Piscinibacter sp. HJYY11: one gene and its partner. The protein of the gene in region 1 binds, or shares a complex with, the protein of each later gene. Links are inferred from orthologs where the notes say so. Each region holds a gene or a part of one and is shown on either strand. Other genes may lie near its edges. The genes, in order: mfd and uvrA.

The links.
Region 2: the proteins of mfd (region 1) and uvrA are in contact, whole or in part, in a crystal structure (PDB 4DFC), measured with the Escherichia coli proteins. The link is inferred for Piscinibacter sp. HJYY11 from one-to-one orthologs.

The regions. Positions count from the first base shown.
Region 1 is NZ_JAERQZ010000002.1:508,682-513,019, reverse strand. What follows is about bases 127-4,157. They hold mfd (transcription-repair coupling factor), read left to right. Parts: upstream 127-516; coding sequence 517-3,957; downstream 3,958-4,157. Other genes in these bases: serB (phosphoserine phosphatase SerB), read left to right, coding at 3,975-4,157; ispD (2-C-methyl-D-erythritol 4-phosphate cytidylyltransferase), read right to left, coding at 127-417. Also shown: more of ispD, read right to left, coding at 1-126; more of serB, read left to right, coding at 4,158-4,338. UniProt on the Escherichia coli protein: Couples transcription and DNA repair by recognizing RNA polymerase (RNAP) stalled at DNA lesions. Mediates ATP-dependent release of RNAP and its truncated transcript from the DNA, and recruitment of nucleotide excision repair machinery to the damaged site.
Region 2 is NZ_JAERQZ010000001.1:3,117,345-3,121,077, forward strand. Bases 232-3,657 are described here. They hold uvrA (excinuclease ABC subunit UvrA), read left to right. Parts: upstream 232-556; coding sequence 557-3,457; downstream 3,458-3,657. Other genes in these bases: JI745_RS14510 (hypothetical protein), read left to right, coding at 232-397; JI745_RS14520 (ATP-binding protein), read left to right, coding at 3,638-3,657. Outside these bases: more of JI745_RS14510, read left to right, coding at 1-231; more of JI745_RS14520, read left to right, coding at 3,658-3,733. UniProt on the Escherichia coli protein: The UvrABC repair system catalyzes the recognition and processing of DNA lesions. UvrA is an ATPase and a DNA-binding protein. A damage recognition complex composed of 2 UvrA and 2 UvrB subunits scans DNA for abnormalities.

The DNA of each region.
Region 1 (4,338 bases):
CAGCGCGAGCAGGCCGCCGATGGGGTCGTTCACGCAGGCATCGATCAGCGCATCGATCCAGGCGGGCTGCACCAGGCAACGCGCGGCGTCGTGCACCAGCACCCAGTCCTCGGCCTGTGCACCGCGCTCGCGCAGGTGGGTCAGGCCGTTGGCCACGGTCATCGCGCGGCTCGTGCCGCCGACCTTGGCGACCCAGGCGGTCGTGCCAGACAGGTGCTGTTGGAACTGATCATCCCGCGGGCTCAGCACCACGAGGGTCTGGCGCAGTCGCGTCACCCGTGCCAGCGCATCCAGTGTGTGCTGCACCATCGGCTTGCCCGCGACCTCGGCGTATTGCTTCGGCCCGCCCGCACCGGCCCGTTCGCCGATTCCAGCGCAGGGCACCAAGGCATACAGATCGGCAGGAGATGCGCTCATGTCAGCAGGCTGAAAAGGGTGCGAATTCTATAATTCGGCCTCGCATCGCCCCGGGGGACCGCCCAACCGGGGCGTGTTCGTTTTGTGTCGTGTCCCTGCATGCAGATTCCCTCGCTCGCTCCTGGAAAACGCTTCACCCTGCCCCGCCCCCTCGGCTCGGCCGATGCCTTGCTGCTGGCGCGATTCGCGCAGGCGCAAAAGGCACAAGGGCACATCACCGCCATCGTCACCGCCGAGCCGGCCGACACGCAGCGGCTCGAAGGCGAGCTGCCTTTCTTCGCGCCCGAACTGCGGGTGGCCGTGTTCCCCGATTGGGAGACGCTGCCCTACGACACCTTCTCGCCGCACCAGGACCTGATTTCCGAGCGCCTGGCCACACTCTGGCGCATCCAGCAGGGCGAGGTCGACGTGGTGCTGATGCCGGCCTCCACCGCCCTCGTGCGGCTCGCACCGCCGAGCTTCCTCGCCGGCTACACCTTCCACTTCAAGCAGAAGACCCAGCTCAACGAAGCGGCGCTGAAGGCGCAGCTCACGCTCGCCGGCTACCAGCATGTGAGCCAGGTCGTGTCGCCGGGTGAATACGCGGTGCGCGGTGGGCTGATCGACCTCTTCCCCATGGGCTCGCTGGTGCCCTACCGGGTGGACCTCTTTGGCGACGAGGTCGACAGCATCCGCACCTTCGACCCCGACAGCCAGCGCAGCCTCTACCCCGTGCCCGAGGTGCGCCTGCTGCCCGGCCGCGAGTTCCCGATGGACGAGGAGGCACGTGCCAAGTTCCGCGCGCGCTGGCGCGAGAAGGTCGAGGGCGATCCGACCAAGGTGCGGCTGTACAAGGACATCGGCACCGGCATCGCCACCGCCGGCATCGAGTACTACCTGCCGCTCTTCTTCGACAGCACCGCGCCGATCTTCGAGTACCTCGGCGCCAATGCCGCCGTCGCACTGCACGGTGACATCGACGAGGCGCTCAAGCGCTTCTGGACCGACACCCGCGAGCGTCACCGCTTCCTGCAGCACGACAAGGAACGGCCGATCCTGCCGCCGGAAGACCTGTTCCTGCGCCCCGAAGATTTCTTCACGCTCGCCAACGCGCATGCCGTGCTCGCGGTGCGCGGCAAAGAGCCGGTCGACTGGGCCCGCCCGCTGCCCGACCTGAGCGTGGACCGTGGCGCCCCCGATCCGCTCAAGCGCCTGCAACTGCACCTGGGGGCGACGCCGCACCGCGTGCTGGTCGTCGCCGAGAGCGAAGGCCGCCGCGAGAGCCTCCTGGAGCTGCTGCGCGACAACAAGATCGAGCCGCCGTCGGTGAAGAGCCTGGCCGAGTTCGAAGCCGGCGACGAGCGCTACGCGATTGCCGTGGCGCCCATGGCCGAAGGCTTCTTCTGGACCGAGCCCGACAAGAACATCCAGTTCGTCACCGAGACTGAACTCTTCGCGACGACGCCCACGGCAAGACGCAAGCGCAAGCAGGAGCAGGCCAGCGACGTCAACACGCTGATCAAGGACCTGTCGGAGCTGAAGGTCGGCGACCCGGTGGTGCACCTGAACCACGGCATCGGGCGCTACGTGGGCCTGGAGAACATCGACCTGGGCGATGGCCCGAGCGAGTTCCTGATCCTGGAATACGCCGACAAGGCGACGCTCAAGATCCCCGTCTCGCAGCTGCACCTCATCAGCCGCTACACCGGCGTGAGCCCGGAAGAAGCGCCGCTGCACAGGCTCGGCTCGGGCCAGTGGGAAAAGGCCAAGCGCAAGGCCGCCGAGCAGGTGCGGGACACGGCCGCTGAATTGTTGAATCTCTATGCGAGGCGCGCTGCCCGCGAAGGCTTCGCCTTCCGTTTCTCGCCGCACGACTACGAGGCCTTTGCCGCGAGCTTCGGCTTCGAGGAAACGCCCGACCAGAAGGCCGCGATCCACGCCGTCATCCAGGACATGGTCAGCCCGAAGCCGATGGACCGCCTGGTCTGCGGCGATGTGGGCTTCGGCAAGACCGAGGTCGCGCTGCGCGCCGCCTTCGTCGCCGTCACCGGCGGCAAGCAGGTGGCCATCCTCGCGCCCACCACGCTCTTGGCCGAGCAGCACTACCAGAACATCGCCGACCGCTTCGGCAAGTGGCCGGTGCGCGTGGCCGAGATCTCGCGCTTCCGCTCCAGCAAGGAGGTCAAGACCACGCTCGAAGGCCTGGCCGACGGCACCGTCGACATCGTGGTCGGCACGCACGCGCTCATCGGCGACAAGGTGAAGTTCAAGCGCCTGGGCCTCTTGGTGATCGACGAGGAACACCGCTTCGGCGTGCGCCACAAGGAGGCGATCAAGGCCATGCGCTCCGAGGTCGACGTGCTGACACTCACCGCCACACCCATTCCCCGCACGCTGGGCATGGCGCTCGAAGGCCTGCGCGACCTCTCCGTCATCGCCACCGCCCCGCAGCGCCGCCTCGCCATCAAGACCTTCGTGCGCACCGAAGGCTCGAGCGTGATCCGCGAAGCGGTGCTGCGCGAGTTGAAGCGCGGTGGCCAGGTCTACTTCCTGCACAACGAGGTCGAGACCATCGAAAACCGGCGCGAGAAGCTGCAGGAACTGCTGCCCGAGGCGCGCATCGCCGTCGCCCACGGGCAGATGCCCGAGCGCCAGCTCGAAGCGGTGATGCGCGACTTCGTGGCCCAGCGCCACAACATCCTGCTGTGCTCGACCATTATCGAGACCGGCATCGACGTGCCGAGCGCCAACACCATCGTCATCAGCCGGGCCGACAAGTTCGGCCTCGCGCAGCTGCACCAGCTGCGGGGGCGTGTCGGCCGCTCGCACCACCAGGCGTATGCGTACCTGCTGGTACCCGATGTGGAAAGCCTCACCAAGCAGGCCGGCCAGCGCCTGGAGGCCATCCAGGCCATGGAGGAACTCGGCAGCGGCTTCTACCTCGCGATGCATGACCTCGAGATCCGCGGCGCCGGCGAAGTGCTGGGCGACAACCAGAGCGGCAACATGATGGAGGTGGGCTTCCAGCTCTACAACGACATGCTGGCCGAGGCCGTGCGCTCATTGAAGGCCGGCAAGGAGCCCGACCTGCTCTCGCCGCTGAGTGCAACGACCGAGATCAACCTGCACGCGCCGGCCCTGCTGCCCAACGACTACTGCGGCGACGTGCACACCCGCCTCTCGCTCTACAAGCGCCTCGCCACCGCCGACAAGACCGAGCAGATCGACGCGATGCTGGAAGAGATCACCGACCGCTTCGGCAAACTGCCGCCGCAGGGTCAGACGCTCTTCGACGTGCACCGCCTGCGCGTACTGGCCAAGCCGTATGGCGTGTCCAAGATCGACGCCGGCACCTCGGCCATGGTCATCAGCTTCCGCCCCAACCCGCCGATCGACGCGATGCGCATCATCGAGCTGGTGCAGAAGAACCGCCACATCAAGCTGGCCGGCAACGAGAAGCTGCGCATCGAGCGCCAGACCCCTGACCCGAAAGACCGCGCCCAGCTCATCCGCGACGTGCTGCGCTCGCTCGGCACCCCGACCACCAAGCAACCCGCCTGAACTCCACAACCGCGTCCATGTCCGCACAAGAATTCGCCCCCGGCCTCGTCATCCAGCGCTTCACCCCGCCGCTCAAGCTCGCGGACTTCAAGCTCATCGCCTTCGACATGGACTCGACGCTGATCAACATCGAGTGCGTCGACGAGATCGCCGATGCCGCCGGCCGCAAGGCCGAGGTGGCGGCGATCACCGAGGCCGCGATGCGCGGCGAGATCACCGACTACAAGGAGAGCCTGCGCCGGCGTGTGACGCTCTTGAAGGGCGTGCCGGTGAGCGCGATGCAGCAGGTGCTCGACCAGCGCCTGCAGCTCAACCCCGGTGCGAAAGAACTCGTGCAAGCCTGCAAGGCGGTGGGCATGAAGGTGCTGCTGGTCTCCGGCG
Region 2 (3,733 bases), on another replicon or contig:
TTCGTACCTCAACCTGGGCTCGCTGCCAAGCCTGCCGTACGCGGCCCTCGACCACGACGACACCGACTCGAACGGGCCTGAGATCGTCAGCGTGCGCCAGGTCGTGCGCGGGGGGATCTACCGCTACTACGTCGCCAACTACTCTCGCACCTACACGCCTGCCATGACAGGCTCCCCGGTGCGGATCGAAATCACGGCAGGAGGCCATACGCGCATCTTCACGCCGCCCGCAGGTGAGGGCTTCAACGACTACTGGCATGCGTTCGACATCGCGGTCGATTCCGACTGCAACATCTCGGTCAACGCCACCAGTGCGCCCAACATCTGGGTTGCCACGCCTCCGGGTGCCCCGACCCAGACCCTCAGCGGACCTATCACCTACTGCCCGAACATCTGACATACCACGACGCTAGAAGGCCGGCGCGTCGCCGGCCCGAAGGGGCGGCCCTCGCGGGTGCGCCCCTTTTTTTTGGCCGACGGCCTCGGTCCCATGGCGACAGGTGTCAGCGGCGAGGGCATCGTGCCTCGCTATCATCTTCCGTTTCCCCGCCGCCCGATGCCCGCCCGCCGCCCCCCCACTTCGCCTGAAGCCTCGATCGAGGCCCCGATGCTGCGGGTGCGTGGCGCCCGCACCCACAACCTCAAGAACATCGACCTCGACATCCCGCGCAACCAGCTGGTGGTGATCACCGGGCTGTCGGGCTCGGGCAAGTCGAGCCTCGCGTTCGACACGCTTTATGCCGAAGGCCAGCGGCGCTACGTCGAGAGCCTCTCCGCGTATGCGCGGCAGTTCCTGCAGCTGATGGACAAGCCCGACGTCGACGTGATCGAAGGCCTGTCGCCGGCGATCAGCATCGAGCAGAAGGCGACGAGCCACAACCCGCGCTCGACGGTCGGCACCGTCACCGAGATCCACGACTACCTGCGCCTGCTCTACGCACGCGCCGGCACGCCCTTCTGCCCCAACCACAACCTGCCGCTGCAGGCGCAGAGCGTGAGCCAGATGGTCGACACCGCACTTGCGTTGCCCGAGGGCACCAAGCTGATGGTGCTGGCCCCGGTGGTGCGCGACCGCAAGGGCGAGTTCGCCGACGCGTTTGCCGACTGGCAGGCCCAGGGCTACGTGCGCTTCCGCATCGACGGCACGACCTACGACGCGACCGACGTGCCCAAGCTCAAGAAGGCCGAGAAGCACGACATCGACATCGTGGTCGACCGCGTGAAGGTGCAGGACGGCCTGCAACAGCGCCTGGCCGAAAGCTTCGAAGCCGCGCTGCGCAACGCCGAAGGCCGCGCGATCGCGCTCGAGATGGACAGCGGCAAGGAGCACCTCTTCTCCAACCGCTTCGCCTGCCCCGTCTGCAGCTACAGCCTGAGCGAACTGGAGCCGCGCCTCTTCTCGTTCAATTCGCCGGTGGGCGCCTGCCCGAGCTGCGACGGCCTGGGCCAGGTGACGGCGTTCGACGCGGAACGTGTGGTCGCCTTCCCGTCGCTCAGCCTCGCCAGCGGCGCGGTGAAAGGCTGGGACCGCCGCAACGGCTACACCTTCTCGCTGCTTGAGAGCGTGGCCAAGCACTACAAGTTCGACATCGACACGCCCTTCGAAGAGCTGCCGAAGAAGGCACGCGAGGTGCTGCTGTACGGCTCGGGCGAGGAAGAGATCAGCTTCACCTACGAGGCCGACGGCCCCAAGGGCAAGACGCGCAGCGTCAAGCGCAAGCACCCCTTCGAAGGGATCATCCCGACGCTGGAGCGGCGCTACAAGGAGACCGACTCCGCCGCGGTGCGCGAGGACCTCGCGCGCTACCAGGCGGCCAAGCCCTGCCCCGCCTGCGAAGGCACGCGCCTGCGCACCGAGGCGCGCCATGTGTTCCTGCAAGGTGAAGGCGATGCCCAGGGGGAGCCGATCTACCGCATCGAGCACCAGACGCTGCGCGAATGCCTCGCCTACTTCGAGCAGCTGAAGCTGAAGGGCGCGAAAGCCGAGATCGCCGACAAGGTGATCCGCGAGATCCGCTCGCGCCTCAAGTTCCTCAACGACGTCGGCCTCAACTACCTGAGCCTGGACCGCAGCGCCGACACGCTCTCGGGCGGCGAAGCGCAGCGCATCCGCCTCGCCTCGCAGATCGGCTCGGGCCTGACCGGCGTGATGTACGTGCTCGACGAACCGAGCATCGGCCTGCACCAGCGCGACAACGACCGCCTCATCGGCACCCTGCGCCACCTGCGCGACATCGGCAACTCGGTGCTCGTCGTCGAGCATGACGAAGACGCGATCCGCGCCGCCGACTACGTGGTCGACATGGGCCCCGGCGCCGGCGTGCACGGCGGCCAGGTCATTGCGCAGGGCACGCCGGCCGACGTGGCCGCGAGCGCCGAGTCGCTCACCGGCCGCTACCTCGCCGGCGTGCTGAAGATTCCGGTGCCGAAGAAACGCCGCCGCATCGAGGACATGGCGGAACCCCAGGTGCTGCGCATCGTCAACGCGCGCGGCAACAACCTGAAGGGCGTCACCGCCGAGATCCCGGTCGGCCTGCTGACCTGCGTGACGGGCGTGTCGGGCTCGGGCAAGTCGACGCTCGTCAACGACACCTTGTACGCCGCTGTGGCGCGCAACCTGTACAACAGCCACGCCGAGCCGGAGCCGCATGACGCCATCGAAGGGCTGGACCTCTTCGACAAGGTAATCAGCGTCGACCAGAGCCCGATCGGGCGAACACCGCGCAGCAACCCGGCCACCTACACCGGGCTCTTCACGCCCATCCGCGAGCTCTTTGCCGAAGTGCCCACCGCCCGCGAGCGTGGCTATGGTCCGGGGCGCTTCAGCTTCAACGTGGCCGGCGGCCGCTGCGAGGCCTGCCAGGGCGACGGCGTGCTGAAGGTGGAGATGCACTTCCTGCCCGACGTCTACGTGCCGTGCGACGTGTGCCAGGGCGCGCGCTACAACCGCGAGACGCTCGAAGTCCTCTACAAGGGCAAGAACATCACCGAGGTGCTCAACCTCACCGTCGAAGACGCGCACGCGTACTTCAACGCCGTGCCGAACATCGCACGCAAGCTGCAGACGCTGCTCGACGTGGGCCTGGGCTACATCCGCCTCGGCCAGAGCGCGACCACGCTCTCGGGTGGCGAAGCGCAGCGCGTGAAGCTCGCGCTCGAGCTCAGCAAGCGCGACACCGGCCGCACGCTCTACATCCTCGACGAACCCACCACCGGCCTGCACTTCGCCGACATCGACCTGCTGCTCAAGGTGCTGCACCAGCTGCGCGACGCGGGCAACACCATCGTGGTGATCGAGCACAACCTGGACGTGATCAAGACAGCTGACTGGTTGATCGACATGGGCCCCGAGGGCGGTGCCGGAGGCGGCACGGTGGTCGCGGCCGGCACGCCGGAAGACGTGGCGGCCAACCCGGCGAGCCACACCGGGCACTACCTGAAGCCGCTGTTGCGCTGATCTGAGCGCGCGTGGGCGCGACTTTTCTCACGACGTCGACACACGACACGGTGCACCGCAGCAATGCGGCATCGGGCTTGCATGCGGGAGTTCCACCCTTGGCAAGCGGCAGACGCTTGCACTACATTGCCGCAGCCCCGCCCCACCCCCTGTCGCGCAAAGCGCCACGACGACACCCCCATGCCGCCTGCGCCCCTGCCCGCTGACGAATCACACCGGCTGGCCAGGCTCCACGCGACGGGCATCCTCGACACTGCGCCCGAAGAAAGCTTCAAC